Rubinisphaera italica: one gene and its partner. Each later gene encodes a partner of the first gene's protein in a complex. Links are inferred from orthologs where the notes say so. Each region holds a gene or a part of one and is shown in the gene's direction. Other genes may lie near its edges.

Region 1 (3,219 bases):
AGAAGAGATTGCAGAAAATTCTGAAGAGTTGCCGGAAGATCAGAAAGTGGAAGTCAAAAGTACGATCGAAAAACTGGAAATCGAACGGGACGTCATCAAAGTGGCGACCGTAATGGGAGATCGTTACAACCCGGACGGCACCTGGAATTTCATGCTCGATGATGCCAGCAAAATTGGCTACATCCGCTTGTCACACTTCAGCCGAAACAGTACCAGCGAACTACTGGCCGCTTTGAAGCAGCTGGAAAAAGAAGGCATGAAAGGTCTGGTTCTGGATCTCCGCTGGAATCCAGGTGGACTGCTGACCTCTGCAACAGAAATTTCTGACTTGTTTATCGAGTCTGGAAAAATTGTCAGTACGAAAGGTCGCAACACTCAGGAACGAACATGGCGAGCCAAGAAACGTGGTACTTTCAGCGATTTTCCAATGGCAATCCTGATCAATCGTTTCAGTGCCTCTGCCAGCGAAATCGTCTCGGCTTGTCTGCAGGATCATGATCGGGCCATCATTGTCGGCGAACGGTCCTGGGGTAAAGGAAGCGTTCAAAATGTGATTGAACTCGAAGATGGTAACAGTGCACTCAAGTTGACGACTGCCAGTTATCATCGTCCCAGCGGTAAGAACATTCATCGCTTTCCAAAAGCCAAACCTGAAGACGAATGGGGTGTAATGCCCGACGAAGGTGAGAAAGTTGAGTTCACCACAAAGCAGATGATCGAATACCGCAAATTCCGCAGCGAGCGGGATGTGCTCAGCAACGAAGCTCCACCTGAAAGTGAATTCGTCGATACTCAGCTCGATAAAGCTCTCGAGTATGTACAATCCGCGATGTCTGGTGAGGTAAAAAAGCAGGAAGCCAAGGAAGAGACTGAGCAGGTCGAACCTGAAGAAGAGAGCAAAAAAGCGGCCTTTATTCCGCGAAGCTTCTTCGTGGTGCCTGCACAAACTGTGCTTTAATCTTAGATTTTCTTTGCTGATATGAGGCGAGCCTAGTTATTCAAAACGCGGCTCGCCTCTTTTATTTTATAGGTAACCGATGCCCAAACTGCTTCTGGCGATTGAGTCGACGTGTGATGAGACTGCGGCTGCAGTTATCGGGCGTGACCTGACGATTCTGAGTTCGATTGTCTCTTCGCAAAGCGATCTGCACGAGCAATACGGCGGAGTTGTTCCTGAAATTGCAGCTCGCGCGCACGTCGAACGGATTCTGCCGGTCATCGAGAGTGCGATGAGTGAAGCGGGAGTAAATCTGACAGATCTCTCCGCGATTGCTGTCGCGACTCATCCCGGTTTAGTCGGCTCCTTGCTCGTGGGGGTGACAGCCGCAAAAACATTGGCTTTAATTCTCGATCTTCCGCTCATTGCGATCGATCATGTGCAAGCTCATCTGTATGCCTGCCAGATGTCCTCCGCGAAAAATGTCTTCCCGGCAGTCGGATTGGTTGTGAGTGGCGGGCATACCAATCTTTACGATTGCAGAGATGCTTTAGAGATGCCGCTGCTCGGTTCGACGATTGATGATGCCGCGGGAGAAGCGTTTGACAAAGTGGCAGCGATCTTAGGACTCACCTACCCGGGTGGACCTTCAATTCAAAAAGCCGCTGACGATGGAAATGCCGATGCGTTTGATTTTCCCAAAGCGTTTTATCATCAATCACGCCTAGCCTTCAGTTTCAGCGGACTCAAAACGGCTGTTCTCTACGAAGTGAAAGGTCAACCGGGAGCTCATCAACAACCGCCTGAAATGAACTCAAAACGACTGGCCGATGTGGCCGCCTCGTTTGAAAAAGCAGTGGTGGATGTGATTGTCAGGAAATGTGAACAGGCTCTAAAGCAACTGGGATACAACTCTTTGTGTGTCGGTGGAGGAGTCGCGGCGAATCGGCGATTACGGCACGACCTGAAAAGTATGTGCACCGAACGTAAAACTCAACTCGTCATTGCACCGATGGAATACTGCACCGACAACGCAGCCATGGGAGCGATTGCCTGGGAGAGTTATGATCGGCAGTTGTTTGCTTCACTTGATATTGATGTAACACCTGGTCTTGTGCGGGCACAATAATCATGACAAAACCCGAGTCATGACTGACTTGGCTCGCCTACAGCAAGTGGCCAGATTACGACTAATTGAAGGCCATGAGTTTCAGGGATCTGTATCACTTCAATAGTCGCCTGATGCAATTCGGCTAGACGATACGCTTTGCTCAATCCAAACCCTAGTCCACGGCCCGCTTGTCGTCCGGAGTAAAAGGGATCGAAGAGATGCTGCATTTCTTCTGGGGTTAAGCCACGACCATCGTCGGTGACGTGAATTTCACATTGATCATCTGCCTCTAAGATTTCAATCTGTATTGAAGTCGCCGCCGTTGAGGGATGCAGTGTGTTTCGGATTAATTCTGAGATGACCGTTAGAAATTGATCCCGATCAGCTTCCAGAATGATTTCCTCACTGCAATCAAATTTGATCTGCGGGACTTCATCTCCAAATTGGCGCCGGGCAATAGCGAGTTGAGATTCAATAATCTTTGAGATTTCGTCATGAACCACAAATCGGCTTGGTTGAGGAGAAGGAGGATCGGCGAAGACCATGACATCGCCAATCATATCCCGCACGCGCAGTGCCTGACCGGCTATTGTTTCGAGTGATTGTCTGCGAGCAGGATCATGTTCATCTTTCAGCAGCAGATGGACACGACCGAGAATCACTGCGAGCGGATTGTTGATTTCATGGCCGGCAGCAGCGCAGAATTCAACGAGCGATGCCATGCGGGCATCGTCAGGGTGAATTGAGATCGTTTCCTGCTTCGAGTTCACTCTAGTGCCCTTTCAGGGCTTAGATTTAGGCCTCAAATAACTGCAATGCACTCCGTTGTCGTGCTTTATAACATCATCAACCCAAAATATCAGGATAGAAGACTCACTTGTTGACTTCCGATGAGATGTCCACAAAAAAAGCCGCACGAAGTCCGTGCGGCCTGATTCTTCTTGGCTCGACAATTAAACCCCGACAGGTTCCACATCGAGCAGTTTGCAGATGCGATTCATTAACACATCGACCTCGAAAGGCTTCTGCATAAAATCGTTGGCACCGGCTGCTTTGAGTTCTTCAATTTTGTCCCGCTCGACCATTCCGCTGATGCAGATGATGCGGACATCATCCATGCTGGAATCGCTGCGGACCCTCTGACAGACTTCTTTGCCGTTAATATCTGGCA
Region 2 (3,254 bases), 380 kb from region 1 along the record:
TTTTCTCGAACAGGTTGTGAGTGTTGTGATAGGTTTTGGTAAACAGAATGCCAACAAAAACGATCACAATCGCCATGATTGTGTACGGTATCAGTTCGAATGGCGATAGAAAATTGAATCGCAGTTCCTGCCCGAACAACGGCATATATCGAATTTCTTGCGGGAGAAACATGGAATAAACGCCATAAGCAATGATGGACGACATTGCCGCTGGTACAATCACTTCAGCTTCGAAGTCGGCATCTTTATATAAAATTTCTGCAGCAAATAACGCACCGGCCAGCGGTGCCCGAAAGATCGCACCAACACCAGCTCCCATACCGGCAGCCAGTAAGATCCGACGATCGCGTCTCGTCAAATGGAGACGTTGGCCCAGCCAGGCTCCCAAAGCCGCCCCGATTTGAGCAATCGGACCTTCACGACCACCCGAGCCACCCGTTCCTACGGTGATAGAAGTGGTGAGGATTTTCACCCAGACAATTTGCCACCGCAAATAACCTTGACGAAAGTGAAATGCATGGATTGTCGCCCCGGTTCCTGAGCCTGACGCATCTGTGGCAAATCTCTGCAACAGATAGCCAGAGAGTAATCCCCCAAGGGTCACCACCAGTAACAAAATCCAGGGCTCTGGGCCTCGTGATAAATCCAGCAGGCTCGCAAACGGGTCAAATTCTCCCTCGGCTTCGCCCGGATTAAACCCGACTAGTCCCCGTAGAACGATGGTTTCAACGAACAGAGAAAGATGGTCAAAGACAACCGTGACTAGCCCAACCACAACACCTAAAATCATCGAGAGCAGAAACCATTTGCTGGAGAGCTGGAAATCTCGGGATTCCATACGCTCTAATAGCTTGCGGAGCCAACTCAAAGGGAGACGCATCTCAGTTTCTGACGGTCGGTAGGTGTTATGGGTTTCTGGAAAAGCTTCCGAACAATATCATTCAAGGCAGATCCCTTCAAGTAGCCGCGATTTGATCTGTTATGTAATCGCGAAGTAAGATCAACAGAAACGAATTTGAACCACCGATGGACACAGATAAACACTGATGCGAAATATCTGCGTTCATCCGCGGTTCCATTTTTCTGAAAAAAGTCCTCTTAGCATTCGAACTGCAACTCAATAAAGGAACATGATGCTGATTCTTGGGCTGGAATGTACGGGCAAAAAGAGTTCTGTTGCTTTAGTGCGCGATGAGAAATTGATTGCGATTTCGCCGCTCCAGTCCGATTTCGGACAACCGACTCAGAAACTGTTTTCGACTGTGCAATCGCTTTGCCAGGATAACGAGGTTTCCTGGTCTGAGATCGAATTGCTGGCAATCACACACGGGCCTGGAAGTTTTACTGGATTGCGTGTTGGCATTACGTTCGCGAAGACGTTTGCTTATGTGACGGGGTGCCCTCTCAAAGCGGTTTCAACTTTTGCAGCAACCGCACAAGGTCTGACTATCTCTTGCGAACGGGTCGAAGTCATTGAAGACCTGCGAAAAGGTCAGGTTGCCTGGCAACGGTTTGAAGTTCAGGATGATGTCTGGATTCCTTCTGGTCCTCTCATAGCCGAAGAGCTAGATGTCTGGAAAAACCACGATCATTCCGGTGTCATCTATGCAGGTCTGGGAATTCCCAGACTGACTCGCCAACTTCCCAATCAGACCTGGCCTGCAGATTGGAAACTGGCCCCTGAAGATGACTGGTCTCCCGATGCAGCCACTGTTGCTCGTTGTGGACGCCTGCGTTTTCTTGAAGAAGGCAGCGACGATCCTTTTCAGCTTCAGCCGTTATACATTCGACGCAGTGCAGCCGAGGAAAAAGCACAGGCAAAGTAATAGCAATTGTATCTATTGTGCCTCGACAAACTCTGCCAATCCCGTTTCCACAAGTTCGCTACCCGTGACAAACCTTCCCGGCTGGGTCCAGGCATCCAGTTTTGAGCGTTCAATCGGAAACAATGTTACCAGCATATTTTCGATCACTTCCTGCAACTGCTGAAAGTGACGCGTCCACTCGGCTGCTTCTTCCAGCCGTACGTTTTCTTCGCTCTCCCATTTCATCGGATGGAACAGGTGTGTTGAATGTGGTGTGACAAACCGTTTGCGACAAGCGGCGAAGGGTAAAAGAGCAGCCGAGGAACATTCTCCCAACACAATGCCAGTCGCTTTAAGTCCACGAACCTGCATCAGCGTGACGAGAGACATGGCCGTGTAAACACTCCCGCCGTTGGAGTCGAAATACAGTGTTCCCGAACTGTTTTTCGGTACTTCGACCAGCGTTTCCAGTAGCTCGACGTGCCGATCGTTGAAGTCACCGGCGATCAGTAATTCCCAGTTTCGATTGGACTCATCAACTTTTCCGCCTCGCATGGGAGCAGGAGAGGAGGATTTACTGCGTTTGGAAGATTCTGAATTTCGAGGGGAGGTCATCAAGGTGAGTTCTAATTGATAAGTGGTAGGTCAGGCTAAAGAACTTTGTATTTCATAAGATCAATTGCTTGTGTTTTAGCGATGTCATTGCCATAAAATCCGATTTTATAAATATCATCATCCATGATTTTACGATGAATCAATTCTCTTTTTACAATTTCGGATTCAAAGAGATTGTCCTCGTACATCGCTTCAATCAACTGGAGATTAGAGAGTTGAATAAGGCTTTGAGCAATTTCCTGCCTATGTGTTGGTTGAAATCTAAACTGTCCTGTTCGAAATTTTTCAAATGCGATGTCATTAATTTGCAGCATCGCGTCCTGTTTTGACTTGAACAGATTGTCACAATCAAGTTGTCTCTCAAAGCCAAGAATTTCACAGCGAAGAACATGTCGACAGCCGTTTCCGTGTCCCATGTAAAAGTCATACAGGTTATATCATTTTCTGAAATCAACATTTAGCAGTAACTCACTGAGATTGATTTTCGCTTTACTGCAAGTTTTTCATTCAAAAACAGCCATTACTTTTTCCGGGACTTCCGTCAATCGCGACCAGTGATGCTTCGTTTTTCCATCCAGGTCTGCGAGATACATATCTGATACACAGATGCTTTCGACAGTTTGTCGCAGATCGTCTCCCCAGGTTTTTTTGACATATTCGAGCCCGGACTCAGGTCCGCCTCCAGTAATCGTGAAGATGACCTGCTGTTTTTCAGGGTCGTATCTCCAGCTGTATTCGATTCTCAGGTGCGAGCCGACAAACATGCGGGCCATCATGTTGGCCTGATAATAAATGGTAGCTGTTCTGTCCTCGCGGACAATCAGATGTCGCTCG

The links.
Region 2: the proteins of tsaD (region 1) and tsaB are in contact, whole or in part, in a solved structure (PDB 4WQ4), measured with the Escherichia coli proteins. The link is inferred for Rubinisphaera italica from one-to-one orthologs.

Annotation. Positions count from the first base shown.
Region 1 is NZ_SJPG01000001.1:3,339,101-3,342,319, forward strand. Bases 160-3,051 are described here. They hold tsaD (tRNA (adenosine(37)-N6)-threonylcarbamoyltransferase complex transferase subunit TsaD), read left to right. Parts: upstream 160-1,037; coding sequence 1,038-2,066; downstream 2,067-3,051. Other genes in these bases: Pan54_RS12395 (S41 family peptidase), read left to right, coding at 160-958; Pan54_RS12405 (sensor histidine kinase), read right to left, coding at 2,084-2,818; Pan54_RS12410 (response regulator), read right to left, coding at 3,002-3,051. Also shown: more of Pan54_RS12395, read left to right, coding at 1-159; more of Pan54_RS12410, read right to left, coding at 3,052-3,219.
Region 2 is NZ_SJPG01000001.1:3,721,830-3,725,083, reverse strand. What follows is about bases 52-2,978. They hold tsaB (tRNA (adenosine(37)-N6)-threonylcarbamoyltransferase complex dimerization subunit type 1 TsaB), read left to right. Parts: upstream 52-1,130; coding sequence 1,131-1,826; downstream 1,827-2,978. Other genes in these bases: Pan54_RS13895 (hypothetical protein), read right to left, coding at 2,924-2,978; Pan54_RS13900 (hypothetical protein), read right to left, coding at 2,456-2,734; Pan54_RS13905 (ATP-dependent Clp protease proteolytic subunit), read right to left, coding at 1,839-2,420; Pan54_RS13915 (chloride channel protein), read right to left, coding at 52-880. Also shown: more of Pan54_RS13915, read right to left, coding at 1-51; more of Pan54_RS13895, read right to left, coding at 2,979-3,254. UniProt on the Escherichia coli protein: Required for the formation of a threonylcarbamoyl group on adenosine at position 37 (t(6)A37) in tRNAs that read codons beginning with adenine.